DNA from 2 places in the Microbacterium sp. NPDC087591 genome. Region 1 is predicted to be linked to the other one. Evidence: predicted binding sites of a transcription regulator. Region 1 holds the regulator's gene; the other holds the start of a gene.
The links. The regulator HrcA, encoded in region 1, represses chaperone genes, less so after heat shock. The targets are predictions, from matches to a motif close to TTNGCACTCGNNNNNNNCGAGTGCNAA.
Positions count from the first base shown of each region.

Region 2: groES (co-chaperone GroES) is a predicted target of HrcA. The motif match lies at 3,243-3,269, and genes of this name have one in related genera.

Region 1 covers NZ_JBIUWU010000002.1:548,874-556,985, reverse strand. Annotated here, with positions in the region: gene ACIOVG_RS13300 (DUF1990 family protein) at 1-306, shown strand, start outside; gene ACIOVG_RS13295 (DUF1990 family protein) at 405-1,058, shown strand; gene hemW (radical SAM family heme chaperone HemW) at 1,058-2,275, shown strand; gene ACIOVG_RS13285 (carboxylesterase/lipase family protein) at 2,279-3,697, opposite strand; gene hrcA (heat-inducible transcriptional repressor HrcA) at 3,884-4,915, shown strand; gene dnaJ (molecular chaperone DnaJ) at 4,957-6,075, shown strand; gene ACIOVG_RS13270 (16S rRNA (uracil(1498)-N(3))-methyltransferase) at 6,079-6,807, shown strand; gene ACIOVG_RS13265 (HIT domain-containing protein) at 6,853-7,203, shown strand; gene ACIOVG_RS13260 (PhoH family protein) at 7,283-8,112, shown strand, end outside.
Region 2 covers NZ_JBIUWU010000001.1:637,555-644,814, forward strand. Annotated here, with positions in the region: gene ACIOVG_RS02920 (ABC transporter ATP-binding protein) at 1-132, shown strand, start outside; gene ACIOVG_RS02925 (ABC transporter substrate-binding protein) at 353-1,609, opposite strand; gene rarD (EamA family transporter RarD) at 1,755-2,690, opposite strand; gene groES (co-chaperone GroES) at 2,861-3,157, opposite strand; gene ACIOVG_RS02940 (SAM-dependent methyltransferase) at 3,323-4,540, shown strand; gene ACIOVG_RS02945 (hypothetical protein) at 4,550-5,791, opposite strand; gene ACIOVG_RS02950 (hypothetical protein) at 5,772-6,866, opposite strand; gene ACIOVG_RS02955 (hypothetical protein) at 6,871-7,260, opposite strand, start outside.

The sequences.
Region 1 (8,112 bases):
ACTCCCGTCGTCGACGTCGAGGGGATCCTCGCCAAGCGGATGCTCGGCATCCGGTTCGCCGAACCCGTGCGCGTGGTGTGGGCGGACGGTCATGGTTTCGGCTACGAGACGCGCCCGGGGCATCCGCTCTACGGTGAGGAGTCCTTCGTCCTCGACGAGGACGGGGTCTTCACCGCACGGTCGCTCTCGTGCCCGTCGAGCCTGTTCTGGCGCCTCGTCTCGCCGGCGCTCCGCGTGCTGCAGCTCTCGGTGTCGCGGGCGTACATCCGCATCGTCGAGTCCGAGATCGCCGCGGCCTCGCGCTGAGTCCTGGTGGTCTGTTCAGGGGCTCAGGGTGGTGGCGATATGTCGCGCGGCGGCGCGTGGGGGTGTTCGCTCAGGTAACCCCCAGTAGGCTGGAACTCATGCGGCGCGGGACTTTCCGAGACGACACGGTGGATTATGCGGCCGTGGGTGCGACCCACGCGCCCGATCTGATGCAGTACCCGCCGGAGCGCAGCATCCCGGCGGAGGATTCCTGGCGGATCGGCAGCGGGGTCGAGCGCTTCCAGAGCGCCGGCGAGGCACTGCTCTCCTGGACCGCGCAGCGCGCGGCCGGTCTCGGTGTCGAAGATGTGCGCCCTGCACCCGGTCCCGCCTACGCCGGAGTGAGCTTCGACGCGGAGGGCAATCCGATCGCGCCGAGCAAGCGCGATGTCGAGCCGCGCTACGACGCCGAGGGCATGCCGTTCGTCGGCCCCGGCATGACCCTGCACCTGCGGGGGCGCGTCGGAGGAATGCGCGCGGACGCCGAGCTCCGGGTCATCTCGGTGACCGAGGAGACCCGCCGGATCGGCTTCGTGCTGGGTACCGTCGGCGGTTCGGTCGTCAGCGGCGAGGAGTCCTTCGACCTCGTCTGGCGTGAGGACAACGACGAGGTCTGGTTCACGGTGCGCGCATTCGACTCGCCGAACTCGTTGCTGTACCGCACGGTTCCCGCCCTCGTGAAGCGCCGCCGTCGGGAACTCTTCGCCCGTTACCTCCGGGCGATCTCCCCGCTCTACGCGACCCCGCTCTGATGGCGGGACCTCTTCCTCTGGGGGATCCGGCACCGGCAGACGGTCATCTGCCCGACGATCTGCCGATCGACACGAGCGTGCCGTTCTCGGCGTATCTGCACATCCCGTTCTGCCGTGTGCGCTGCGGGTACTGCGATTTCAACACGTACACCTCGAGCGAGCTCCGCGGAGCCAAACAGGAGGACTACGCGAGCACCCTCACCGCCGAGATCGCCCTCGCGCAGCGGGTGCTCGGCGACGCCGGTGCCTTGCGCCCGATGGACACGGTCTTCTTCGGCGGAGGGACGCCCACGCTCCTCCCCGCCGGAGACCTGGCGCGGATGCTCGACACCGCCGTCTCGGCCTTCGGTCTGGCCGAGGGGGCGGAGGTGACGGTCGAGGCGAACCCCGACACGGTCACGCCTCAGGTCGCACGCACGCTGGCCGACGCCGGAGTCACGCGTCTCTCCATCGGCATGCAGTCGGCGGTCCCGCACGTGCTCGCCGCCCTCGACCGCACGCATCGCCCGGAGAACGTGCGCACCGCCGTCACCGCGGCGAAGGATGCCGGTCTCGCCGTGAGCGTCGATCTGATCTACGGTGCGCCGGGTGAGTCGCTCGCCGATTGGGAGGCGTCGCTCGATGCCGCTCTCGCGCTCGAGTCCGATCACATCTCGGCGTATGCGCTGATCATCGAGGACGGCACGAAGCTCGCTCGTCAGATCCGGCGCGGTGAGGTCCCCACGCCGGACGACGATGTGCAGGCCGACATGTACGAGCTCGCGGACGCGCGACTCGGTGGGGCCGGATTCGACTGGTACGAGGTCAGCAACTGGGCGCGGAGACCCGAGCAGCGATCACGCCACAACCTCGCATACTGGCGCGGGAGCGACTGGTGGGGATTCGGTCCCGGCGCGCACAGTCACGTCGCCGGCCTGCGCTGGTGGAACGTGAAGCATCCCGCCGCCTACGCGCAGCGCCTCGCCGCCGCCGAGTCCCCGGCGGCCGGTACCGAGCGTCCGGACGCCGAGGCCCGGATGCTGGAGCGCGTGCTGCTGCTCAGCCGCCTCGCCGAGGGCATCGCGATCGCAGAGCTCCCGGAGGGCAACCGCACGCGCGTGGCGGGACTCATCGCCGACGGGATGGTCGACGCCGCGTCGGCGCTGCGCGGGCGTCTGACTCTCACTCTGCGCGGACGGCTGCTCGCGGACGCGGTGGTGCGGGAGCTGACCGACTGACGCTCAGCGCGGCAGCTGGTCGAGCCCGGTCGTGCGGCGCTGCGGGATCGTCGTGCTCGCGGTGTCGAACAGCCGCGTGGTTCGATCCGATCCATATGACGGCCAGCCGGGGTCGCCGGTCGTGATGAACGCGACCCAGGCGGCGTTCATCTCCACGGCGAGACGTCGCGGCGCATCCGGCCCCGCGAGCCGGTGCGCCTCTTCGTCGTCGAGCCTGTCGAACACGAAGCCGAGCTCGAGGGCATGCGCGGCCCGCAGATCGCGCACCGGGCTCGACCAGGCGAATTCGTACACGAAGGTCGACGACGGCTTCGCCTGTGCGACACGGGTGAGCCCGCGGCGCAGCATCATGTCGGTCGCCAGCTGTCCGAAGATCTCGCCCGTGGACGCACCTGGCCATTCGTCGCGGTACGCCTTCACCGCGCGACGGGGGATGCGCAGGGCCAGAGACGCGAGGAAGAGCTTCGTCTCGCTGATGCCGGCGAGCGCCTCCGGAGGGAACCACAGCCGGTACTCGTCGGTGTTGGTGCCGATCAGCAGCGGAGCGTCGATTTCGCCGAGCATCTCGTGCGGCGACTGCGGGAGGCTCTCGGGGTCGATCGCGACCTGGAATCCTGGCGCGCCGCCGAGGGGAGAGGAGCCGGCCGACTGCTGCCGGCGGGCCTCGAGGAGCTGCTCCGGTGGGACGGCGGCGAACGAGGCGCGATCGGCGCGGACCCCGAGTCGCTTCGCCATCTGGGTGGTGACGCGACCGGCATTGGCGGGGGTCTGCGCCTCGAGCGGACCCGACTCGATGATGGCCCCCGCGATCAGTGCGCGTGACTCGTCGCGAGCGAGGAGGGCGGCCACGAGCGCGCCACCGGCCGATTCCCCCATCGCGGTGATGCGGGCCGGGTCCCCGCCGAATGCCGCGATCTCGGCATGCACCCATTCGAGTGCAGCGGCGACGTCGCGGAGGCCGAGGTTGCGCGGGGCGTCATCGAGCACCGAGAACCCCTCGGCGCCGAGGCGGTAGTTGATCGAGACGAAGACGACGCCCGCCCGCGCGAACACGGCGCCGTCGTAGAGCGAGAGTGCCGCCGTGCCGCGCTCCAGAGCACCGCCGTGGATCCAGAGCACGACCGGCGCGCCGGCCGCATCCACCGGCGCCCAGACGTTGGCCGTGAGGATGTCCTCGCCGGGGATGTGCACCGAGCCGAGCAGCTCGCCGATCGCTCCGGGGTAGGGGAGCTGCGGCGCGGTGGGACCGAACTCGGTGGCCGCGCGCACGCCCTCCCAGGGAGTCACCGGCTGCGGCGCGCGGAAGCGGTTCTCGCCGAAGGGCGGCGCCGCGTAGGGGATGCCGAGGAAGCGGTGGATGCCGTCTGTCGTGGTTCCCTGGACGGTGCCGGCGCGGAGGGTGATCTGGGGATCGGACGTCATGCTCGTCATCGTAGGTCACCCGTGATGCGATGGATGAGAGGGGGCGCTCGGTCCGCGCCTCGCGGGTCGCGAACCGCCTCGAGAGAGCGGCACACGCACGACTCGACGGGTGAGACGGGCGGAAAGCTCTGCGCACCGGTAGAATTGGCACTCTGAGTATCCGAGTGCCAGCGGAAGGAGAAGTCGATGGTCACCGAGCGAGGACTCCAGGTTCTCCGCGCGATAGTGCAGGACTACGTCGAGACCCACGAACCCGTCGGCAGCCGCTCGATCGTCGACCGGCACTCTTTCGGCGTGTCTGCGGCAACGATCCGCAATGACATGGCCCTGCTCGAGGACGAGGAGCTGATCACCGCTCCGCACACGTCGTCCGGCCGGGTGCCGACCGACAAGGGCTACCGCGTCTTCGTCAATCACCTCGCCCAGTTGCGGCCGATGTCTGCGGCGCAGCGCTCGGCGATCGAGTCCTTCCTGGCAGAGCCGGCGGACCTCGACGACCTCATGGTGCGCACCGTGCGCGTGCTGACCCAGCTCACCGGCCAGGTGGCTCTCGCTCAGTACCCGTCGTTCGCTCGCGCGCACCTCACGCACCTCGAACTCGTGGCGCTGGCTCCCAACAGACTCCTGATCGTGCTCGTGACCGATGCCGGCGGTGTATCGCAGCGCATGGCCCCACTCCCGGTCGAGCTCGACGAGGCGGAGCTGGCCCTGCTGCGCGCGCGGCTCTCCGCGTTGATCACCGGTCGTGCCGTCAGTGATGCGGCTGATCGCCTGCAGAGTCTTCTCGCCACGGTCGACACGCCCAACGACGCGGCATTGCGCACGCTCGCGGCGATCGTGATCGACGAGCTGGGTGAGTTCCGTCAGGAGAAGCTCGTCATGGCGGGGGCGGCCACGCTCGCCCGCCGCGAACAGGACTTCCGCGGCAGCATCCATCCGCTCCTCGAGGCCATCGAGGAGCAGGTGACCCTGCTGCGGCTGATGAGCGAGATGGTGACCGACGAGCACGGCCTCGCGGCCAGCATCGGTACGGAGAATGCGCCGTTCGGCCTCGGCGAGGCATCGATCGTCGCGAGCAACTACGCCGCCCCCAGTGGGATGGCTCGTGTCGGTGTCATGGGACCGACACGCATGGATTATCCGAGCAACCTCGCGGCAGCACGGGCGGTCGCCCGTTACCTGACGCGGATGCTCGATGAAGACGAGGCGAGCCGCTGACACGCGGCTCCCACACGACAGACACGCGCAGAAAGGCGATTGTGGCGGACCACTATGAGGTTCTCGGGGTGTCCCGGGACGCTTCCATCGATGAGATCAAGAAGGCGTACCGGCGCCTCGCACGGCAGCTGCACCCGGATGTGAATCCGGGCGAGGATGCCGCAGAGCAGTTCAAGCTCGTCACCCACGCGTACGACGTGCTCAGCGACGACGAGTCGCGCCGTCGCTACGACATGGGCGGCGGAGACGGCGCGGCCGGGAACTTCGGAGGGTTCGGCGGCTTCGGCGACATCTTCGAGACGTTCTTCGGCGCTGCGCAGGGCGGTGGCCGCGGCGGGCGGCCGCGCTCGCGTCGGGAACGCGGCCAGGACGCCCTGGTGCGCGTGACCCTCGACCTCGGCGATGTCGTGTTCGGCGCGCATCGTGACATCGAGGTCGACACGGCGGTGCTCTGCGAGACCTGTCAGGGGTCCTGCTGCCAGGAAGGCACTTCGCCCGTCACCTGCGACATCTGCGGCGGCTCCGGTCACGTGCAGCGCCAGGTGCGCAGTCTGCTCGGCAATGTCGTCACCTCGCAGCCCTGCGGCACGTGCGAGGGCTACGGAACCACGATCCCGTACCCGTGCGGAACCTGCGGAGGCCAGGGCCGCGTGCGCTCGCGCCGCACCGTGTCTCTCGACATCCCGGCCGGCGTCGAGACCGGTCTGCGTCTGCAGCTCCCCGGCTCCGGAGAGGTGGGCAAGGCCGGGGGCCCCAACGGCGACCTGTACGTCGAGGTCACGGTGAACCCGCACGCCGCGTTCAGCCGTGACGGCGACGATCTGCTCGCGACGCTCGAGGTGTCGATGACCGATGCGATCCTCGGAACCGAGACCGCGATCCAGGGGCTCGACGGCGAGGTGGACCTCGAGATCCGTCCCGGCGTGCAGTCCGGAGACGTGCTCACGATCAAAGGGCGCGGGATCACACCGCTCCGCGGCACGCAGCGCGGCGACCTCCGCGTGGGCGTGCAGGTCGTGACACCCACCAAGCTCGACTCGGCGCAGCGCGCACTCATCGAGGACTTCGCCAAGAAGGCGAAGGCCCCGGGTCCGCAGCTCGCGCAGTTCCAGCAGGGACTGTTCTCCAAGCTCCGCGACCGATTCCGCGGACAGCACTGACCCATGGCCCTGCACTTCCTGCTCGAGTCCGCATCGGATGCCGTCACCGGCGACCTCGTGTCGCTGACCGGAGCTGAGGCGAAGCATGCCGCGGTCGTGCGTCGGCTGCGGGTCGGCGAGGCGATCACGATCGGCGACGGCAGGGGTGTCTGGCTCTCCGGCGTCGCCGAGCAGGTCTCGCCGGCGCAGGTGGATGTGCGGATCTCGGAGCGCGCGGAGCATTCGGCGCCGACCCCGCGCATCGTGCTGGTCCAGGCTCTCGCCAAGGGCGACCGCGATGAACTCGCGGTGCAGGCGGCGTGCGAACTCGGCGTCGACGAGATCGTGCCCTGGCAGGCGAGTCGCAGCGTCTCCCGCTGGGAGGGTGCAAAGGCGGCCAAGGGGCGGGAGCGCTGGGCATCGATCGTGCGAGAGGCCGCGAAGCAGGCGCATCGTGCGTGGGTGCCCGAGGTCGGCGCGCCCGTCACCACCGCGGAGCTCGCTGCACGGGCCGCGACGCAGCGCGTGCTGCTGTTGGATCCGACCGCGACCGGGCGGCTCTCCGAAATCGTCTCCGACGGGCGCGATCTGGTGCTCGTCGTCGGGCCGGAGGGCGGCATCGCCCCCGACGAACTGGCGCGACTGACCGAGGCAGGAGCTGAGCGCGTGCTGCTCGGCGACACGGTGCTGCGCACCTCAACCGCCGGACCGGCGGCGATCGCCGTGCTCTCGGTGGCGCTCGGCCGCTGGTGAGCGCCCCCACGCGCCCGGTGCGCAGTGGTCAGTAGACTTGAATCCATGACGGAACCCTCGATCTTCACGCGCATCCTGACCGGGGAGATCCCCGCCGAGATCATCGGCGAGACCGATCGGCTCTTCGCGTTGCGCGACATCGCGCCCCAGGCGCCGGTGCATCTGCTCGTGATCCCGAAGACCGCGGACTACCGTGACGTCACGGAGCTGGCCGCCGGAGACGCCGGACTGCTCGCCGAGCTCATCGCGTTCGCGAAGGAACTGGCAGCGCAGCACACTCCCGACGGCGACTTCCGCCTGGTCTTCAACACCGGAGCGAACGCCGGACAGACCGTTTTCCATGTCCACGCCCACGTGCTGGGTGGCGGCCTGACCGAGAAGAGCGTCGGTGCCTGAGAACCACGAACCGGCCGAGCGCAGCCTGGGTGGGCGTGAGCCCGAGGCTGTCGAGAAGATCTACGCCGACGGCGTCGCGATGGTGCAGCTGCTCGGGCCGCAGGACCGCCTGCTGCGGATGCTCGAGAAGGAGCATCGCGATGTGCAGGTGCTCGTGCGCGGCAACGAGATCACGCTCAGCGGCGGCGCAACGGAGGTCGCGAACGCGAAGAAGCTCGTGGACGAGCTGCTGGCGATGACGAAAGCGGGGCACGATCTGGCCCCCAGCGATGTGACGAACTCGGCGCGGCTGCTGCGCCGTGACGGCGGACCGCGACCGAGCGAGGTCCTCGGCGAGGCGATCCTGTCGACCAGGGGCCGGGTGATCCGTCCGAAGACCCTGGGGCAGAAGGAGTACGTCGACGCGATCGAGGAGAACACGATCGTGTTCGGCATCGGTCCGGCCGGTACCGGCAAGACGTACCTCGCGATGGCCAAGGCCGTGCAGGCGCTGCAGCGCAAGGAGGTCACCCGCATCATCCTGACTCGGCCAGCCGTCGAGGCAGGGGAGCGGCTGGGCTTCCTCCCCGGCACGCTGACCGACAAGATCGACCCGTACCTGCGCCCGCTCTACGACGCGCTGAACGAGATGATGGATCCGGAGATCGTGCCGCGGCTGATGGCCTCGGGCACGATCGAGGTCGCCCCGCTCGCCTACATGCGCGGTCGCACGCTGAACGATTCGTTCGTGGTGCTCGACGAAGCGCAGAACACCACCCCGGAGCAGATGAAGATGTTCCTGACCCGGTTGGGCTTCGGCACGCGCATGGTCGTCACCGGCGATGTCACGCAGGTCGATCTGCCGCAGGGCTCCTCGGGACTGCGCCTCGTGACGCGTGTGCTCGACGGGATCGACGACATCCATTTCGC
Region 2 (7,260 bases), on a different contig from region 1:
CTTCAGATCTGCGACCGCGGTTATGTGCTCGATCAGGGCAAGGACGCCTACGAGGGCACCGGACGCGATCTGCTGAACGATCCCAAGGTCATCGGTCTGTACCTCGGCACGTTGGGCACGGACGCCGCCTGAGCGATTCTCGCAGAGGGGCGGATGCTGCGGCGTCCGCCCCTCTGCCGTGTCCGGGCGCTTCGACAGGCTCAGCGCCCCATCAGGGTGGAGCACCCACGGCTCTCAGCCCCGACCCGCCCTGGGGCCCCTGGCCCGTCGAAGGGCCCGCACACGACGAAGGCCCCGGATGTTGCATCCGGGGCCTTCGCTTGTGATCGGATCAGACGATCGGATCGTGTGATCAGTTGGTGCGGGAGATCATGTTGTCCGCGCCGTACTTGTAGATGCCGATCGTGGCACCCTGCGGGTCGCCGTTCTCGTCGAAGGTGACCTCGCCGGAGTAGCCGTCGTAATCGGCCGTGCCGCCATCGTTGATGATCTTGGCGCAGTCGGCGAAGCTGGTGCACTTCTCACCGTCTCCGGAACCACCCGAGATCTCCTGCATCTTGGCCGCGATGTCGGCGCCCTCGGTCGAGCCGGCAGCGAGAGATGCCAGGGCGACCAGCACGACGGCGTCGTATGCCTCAGCCGCGTACGTGAAGTCCTTGACCTCGGCGTTGCCCTCACCCGTCCAGTACGCCTGGAGGCGGTCGGTGAAGTCGTCCTCGAGCACGGGGCCCGCCTTGGTGCCCTGTGCGCCCTCGAGCGAGACCGGGATCTCGTCGCCGTAGTCGGACAGGTTTCCGTCGACCATGTAGAACTTGTCGGCCGAGATGCCGGCGTTCACCAGCAGCGGCGCGATGGTCTTGAACTGGTCGAACGAGACGATCGCGACCGCGTCGGGGTTCTGCGCCTTGATGGTCTCGACCTGTGCGTCGAACTGCGCGTCTCCGACGTTGAACGATGCATCCGCGACGACCTCGCCGCCGGTGCCTTCGAACGTCGTCTTGATGGCGTCGAACAGGCCGGTGCCGTAGGCGTCGTTCTGGTAGATGATGCCGAGCGTCTTGGCGCCGTCCTCGGCGATCAGGTTGCCGAGCACCTCACCCTGCAGCAGGTCGCTGGGGGCGGTGCGGAAGTACAGTCCGTCATCGTCCCACGTGGTGAAGTCCGGCGACGTGTTCGAGGCCGAGATCTGGAGGATCCCCGCGCTCACGTTGCCGTCGAGGATCAGCTTGGAGACACCGGATGCGGCAGCGCCGACGATCGCGGAGACACCGGCGCCCTGCAGCTTGGTGATCGACGTCTCGTAGGCCTTGGTGTCGGTGTCGCCTTCGTCTTCGGCGGTCAGTTCGATCGTGACGCCGGCCTTCGCCTCGTTGACCTCCTGCACGGCCAGGCCGACGCCGGACTCCATGGGCGGTCCGAGGAATGCCAGCGACCCCGTCTGGGGCAGCAGCGAGCCGAGCTTGAGAGTGAGGTCGGCGGCCGGCTTCCCGCTATCCGTGCCTCCGTCGGATGGTGTGCTGCTACAGCCAGCGACGACAACGGCGGACGCGCTGAGCAGCGCGATTCCTGCGAAGACCTTCGCGGTACGCGAACCCTTCAATGCGTTCATTGGTGCTCCCTTGCGTAACTGAACGTGGATCGAGACCACGGTCGGGTGCTCTAACCCTAGGCTGTGGGACGCGCGCACAGGGGTCGCAAGTATCTCGGTGCGTTAACGATCCGGCACCGCGTTCCCCTCCCGCTGCGACCCGGGATCAGACGGGTGCTGCCTGCGCGATCCGGCGACCGCGACGGGCGGCGAGCAGCAGGTCGACGACGAAGACCGTGATGGCGATCCACACGATGATGAACCCCGCCCAGCGCTCCGCCGGCATCGGCTCGTGCAGCACGGCGACCCCGATGATGAACTGCATCACCGGGGTGATGAACTGGATCATCCCGATCACGGTGAGGTTCACGCGCCGTGTGCCAGCGGCGAAGAGCAGCAGCGGCACCGCCGTGGCCACACCCGCCAGCGCGAGCAGGATCGCATGCCATCCGCCCTGCGTGCCCATCGTCAGGCCTTCGGGAGTCTGGGCCACGATGATCAGCTGCACGATCGCGATCGGGATCAGCCAGAACGACTCGAGGGTGAGCCCGCTGACCGCATCGACCGCGGGGCCGATCTTCTTCTTGATGAGACCGTAGATGCCGAACGATGCCGTGAGCGAGAGGGCGATCCACGGGAAGGATCCGTGGGCGATCATGATCACCGCGACGGCGACGGCGGCGATCCCGATGGCGGCCCACTGGAGGCGGCGGATGCGCTCCTTCAGCACGAACACTCCGAGCAGCACCGTGGTGATCGGGTTGATGAAGTAGCCCAGGCTGGTCTCGACGACGTTGCCGGTCAGCGTGCCGATGAGGAACACCTGCCAGTTGACGTAGATCAGGAGTCCTGCCAGCGCGGTCCAGCCCAGGAGCTTCGGCTGGCGGATGATGGCACGGAACGCACCCCACCCGCGCATCACAGTGAGCAGCAGGAGGCAGAACACGAACGAGAGGAGTACCCGCCATGCCACGACCTCCCACGGCCCTGTGGGCTTGAGGAGGACGAAGTAGAGCGGAAGCACGCCCCAGAGGAGGTAGGCGGCTCCGGCGAATCCGACCCCGGCCGTCTGCGTCGCACGGTTGGTCGTATCGGGAGTCACCGCACAACCCTATGCCCGCCAGGATCCCCTCAGCGGCGCAGGGCGACGGGCGCCGAGAGTTTGGCAGGAAACGGATGGCGCCTGACCGAGCGCGCGCTGTCCGGCACCGTCCGGACACGCAGAAGGGGCCCGGGTGCCGTAGCACCCGAGCCCCTTCGAGGAACGCTGGTTCAGCGGACGACGACGGCGAGGACGTCGCGAGCCGACAGGACGAGGAACTCGTCTGCGCCGAACTTCACCTCGGTGCCGCCGTACTTGCTGTAGAGCACGCGGTCGCCCACGGCGACGTCGAGCGGAACACGGTTGCCGTTGTCATCGATGCGACCGGGGCCGACCGCCACGACCTCGCCCTCCTGGGGCTTCTCCTTGGCGGTGTCGGGGATGACCAGGCCACTCGCGGTGGTCTGCTCGGCCTCGACCTGCTTGATGACGATGCGGTCCTCGAGCGGCTTGATGGAAACCGACACGGTCTACCTCTTCTTTCTTGACGCTGACACGAAAGACTTGTTCGCACTCTCAACCCGAGAGTGCTAATCCAGTCTATGCGCTCCGCTGGCACTCATGCAATGCGAGTGCCAATCGGTGTCATGCGGAGCACCTGCGCCGTGCTGCCTGCACCCTAGGCTGGGCAGGTGGAGATGTCCGAACTGCAGGCCCTGCTGACCCCCGATGGTCTGGAGCTGCTCGATGCGCTCGGCCCCATCGACTCCACCGCCGAGGTCGCCCGCGCCGTGTCTCGGCTGCGCGCCGCCGGCCACTCCCCCGACCTGGTGTCGGCTGTCGTCGGTCAGGCACATCTGCGTGCGAAGGCGACCACGAAGTTCGGCGCGTTCGCGGCGCGGATGCTGTTCACCCGCGCAGGGCTCGAGCAGGCCACCCGCCTGCCCGTCGCGGTGCGTCACGCGCAGCGCATCCGCCGCGCAGGGATCACGAGCGTCGCCGACCTCGGCTGCGGCATCGGCGGCGACGCGCTCGCGTTCACGGGCGCGGGCCTCGACGTGCTCGCCGTCGACGCGGACGAGGTCACCGCCGCGATCGCCGCCTACAACCTCGCCCCCTTCGGTCCTCACGACGGCGAGGACTCCGGAGCCGTCGTGAGGCACAGCACCGCCGAAGACGCCGACCTGTCGCGCAGCGGCGCGGTATGGATGGACCCGGCACGCCGCACCTCGGGGCACAGCGAGACGCGCCGTGTCTCGGCCGACGACTACTCCCCCTCGCTGGACTGGGCGTTCGACCTGGCCAGCCGCCTGCCGACAGGGATCAAGCTGGGCCCCGCGCACGACCGCGATGCTCTCCCCGACGACGCAGAAGCACAATGGGTGAGCGCCGACGGCAGCGTCGTGGAGCTCGTGGTCTGGACCGGAGCACTGGCACGCCCCGGCGTCCGACGTGCGGCGTTGGTCATGCGCGGTGACCAGTCCCATGAGCTCACCGCCGACGCGGACGCGGAGGACGCTCCGGCGCGCGCACTCGGCGCCTTCCTCCATGAGCCGGACGGCGCCGTGATCCGCGCCCGGCTGATCGGCGACGTGGCGCGGAGCCTGGACGCCGGAATGCTCGACCCGCGGATCGCCTATCTCACGTCGGACACCGCGGTCACCAGTCCGTTCGTGCAGACCTTCCGGGTGCGCGAGACCATGGCGGCGAACCCGAAGGCGATCAGTGCAGTGCTGAAAGCCGAGCGCATCGGCACTCTGGAGATCAAGAAGCGCGGCGTGGACATCGACCCCGCCGCGTTCCGCAGGAAGCTCACTCTGCGCGGGGATCGCAGCGCCACGCTGATCCTCACCAGGATCGGCGACCAGCGCCGCGCCATCCTCGCCGACCGGGTGCCACCGGCCGCATAGGGCGGCTGCTCAACCTTTCGCGTCGGTGGACGGCGGGACGACGTCGATCGAGTCGCCGTCGTCGCCGCCACCGAGCTGCGAGCCGTCGAACCACATCTCACCGTCCGTGGACACCGAGATCGATTCCGGATCGCGGATGATCGTGAGGTACGGCGTCTGGTTCGGCGTGTAGTCGACCTCCAGACTCCAGATCGTGGAGGCGTCGATCTCCTGACCGGGCACGACCTCGTCATCCGACACGTACACGGCGATGCCGTCGGAGAGGGCATCCTCGCTCGGGCGGCAGGTCGATTGACCCGCCGCGCCGTCGACGATGAGGCAGGTCTCCGAGCCGCCGCCACTCCAGCGGTCGATGAGCCAGACCGGCGCGTCGCGGAAGTACCCGACGATGGCGAGGTTCATAGCCTGCTCTCCGTCGACCAGCTCCTCTGCGCGCTCCCGCTCCTCGCCCGCGAACTGCGCGAGGAAGAGACCGGAGTCGTCCCAGCGCTGGATGCTCACGAGCGGGACGCCCGAGGTGGAGTACATCAGGTACGCCATGACGGTGGTCGACGACGACTCTCCCTCGCCTGGGATCGTCGCCACGGCCGATAGCCCGAAGACACCCGTGCTCAGGTCGTCACTGCGCTGACAGGACTGGCCGGTCTCCGCGCCGACGTCGAGCACGAGGCACACGTTCTCGCCGTCGTTGCGGGTGCCATACCAGACCAGTGCGTCATCGTCCTGACCGATGGCACGCACCGAGCCTTCGTCGTACCCACCCTTCTCGTAGAGCTCCCCCTTGCGCTGCTGCTGCTCGCCGGTCAGGGGGATGTCGTCGCTCCGGGTTCCGAACAGCGCCCACCCCGCACCGACGCCGATCGCGAGCAGCACGACAGCGGCGACGGTGACGACGTGCCACTGTGCCCGCAGGAGCGCGCGGATGCCGGAAGCGCCGCCGTGGGGCCCGGCAGTGCTGTGATCGGCTGCCGCCGGAATGCCGTCCACCGCCGCAGCCGCAGACTCCGCGAGGATCCCCTGGTCGGAGGCGCCGACCAGGAACGCCACTGCCTCGTCGTCCGCGAGCATTTGTTCGGAGGCAGGAGCCCCGTCGGCGTCCATCGCCGTGGCCTGAGGCGCCGGGGGCGCAGCAGCCGCCCGCTCCAGTTCCCGCAGCCGACGCGCCTCCGCATCCGTCAGCCCGCCGTCGCGACCATAGGCTTTCCGCTGCAGTTCGCGCAGCTCCGTCCGCTCACTCTCCGGCGGCGCCACGATCGAGCCCGCTCTCCCGTGTGATCACGAGGTTGGCACCGTAATTCGAGGTGAGCTGCCACTCGACGCGCGTCGTCTGCGCCGTCGCCGGATCGACATGCTCGACCCAGAGCCCATCGCCCGAGGCTGGGTCCGCGCAATGCACGTCCCCGAACACCTCGGACGCACCGTAGATCAGGCACTGTGCCGATTCCTCGGGGCGCGCGGCCGTCCAGATCGGGGTCTCACCGTCGTAGCCGACGACGCTGATGCTGCGCGCATCGTATCCGGCGGTGACGAGCGTCTCGGCGAAGCGCTCCTCCTCTTCGGTGGCGTATGTGCTCATCATCGCCTCGGGGTCGTATTCGTAGCTGCTCGAGGCCACCGCCGGCTCACCCCCGGCGGTCAGCAGCATCTGGGCCGAGACCTCCGTCTGCCCCTCGCCCCGCTCGACCATGAGGGTTCCGTAGAGTCCGCTCTCGCGCACGGCCTTGGTGGTGTCACATTCCGAGGTCGTGCGAGAGCCGTCCCCCAGCAGGAGGCAGGTGAAGTCGCCGTCCTTCTTCGTCGCGACCCAGAGCACGACGCCCGCCTCGACCGCCACGGCACGGAGGGATCCCTGGTCGTAGGTCGCCTCGCCGATGATCTCACGCTGCCACTCCTGCTGAGCGGCCGTGAGAGCCACCGCGTCGGCACCGCCTCGACCGAACAGGAACCAGCCGACACCGACGCCGACGACGAGTGCCGCGGCGATCCCGATCAGCAGCGGACGCCACCGGTCGAGCGGCGGAGCGCTATGCGAAGACCGGAGGGCGTCGCCCCCGGATGCCGGGGGTGCCGGAAGTGCAGGGGGCTCGGATGCCGGGAGCGGGGACGCTGCCGGCTCCCGGTCAGGACGGCCGACGTCGTCCGGCACGCCGGAGATCATCTGCGGCGGAGCTGCCGCGCCCGAGGGCGCACCCTCCACGGCCTGCGCGGCCGGGCGTCGCGTCAGCCGATCCAGCCGCTCGGCCTCCGCCGCGGTCAGCCCACCGCCGCGCCCGTACGCGCGTTCCTGCAGGGCCCGCAGTTCGATGACCTCATCGTCATCCGGCATCCGCCTATCCCAGTCTCTCGAACTGCATGCCCGCCCACACCAGCCATCCCAGGCTGTAGACGGTGGCGCACAGACTCAGGACGAGCGCCCATCGCGCGATCGCGCGGCTCTCGACTGGACGACGCAGAGACATGACCGACGCGATCACGGCCACGATCGCGAGCGGCACCCCCCAGCCGACGAAGAACGATGCCACGAGGGCCACGATCGCCGCGAGCAGCGCCCACGGCGCCAACCTCGCATCGTCGACGCCGAGCGCGCCGGTAGACGGCTCCCACGAGGTGTCCGGATCGGCGTCGATCACCGGCCCCGTGGCCACGACGGGCTCGATCCCGACCGGCCCCGTCGGGAGCCTGGTGTAGCCGTCACGCCGTGCGCCCGGCAGCCGGGCGGC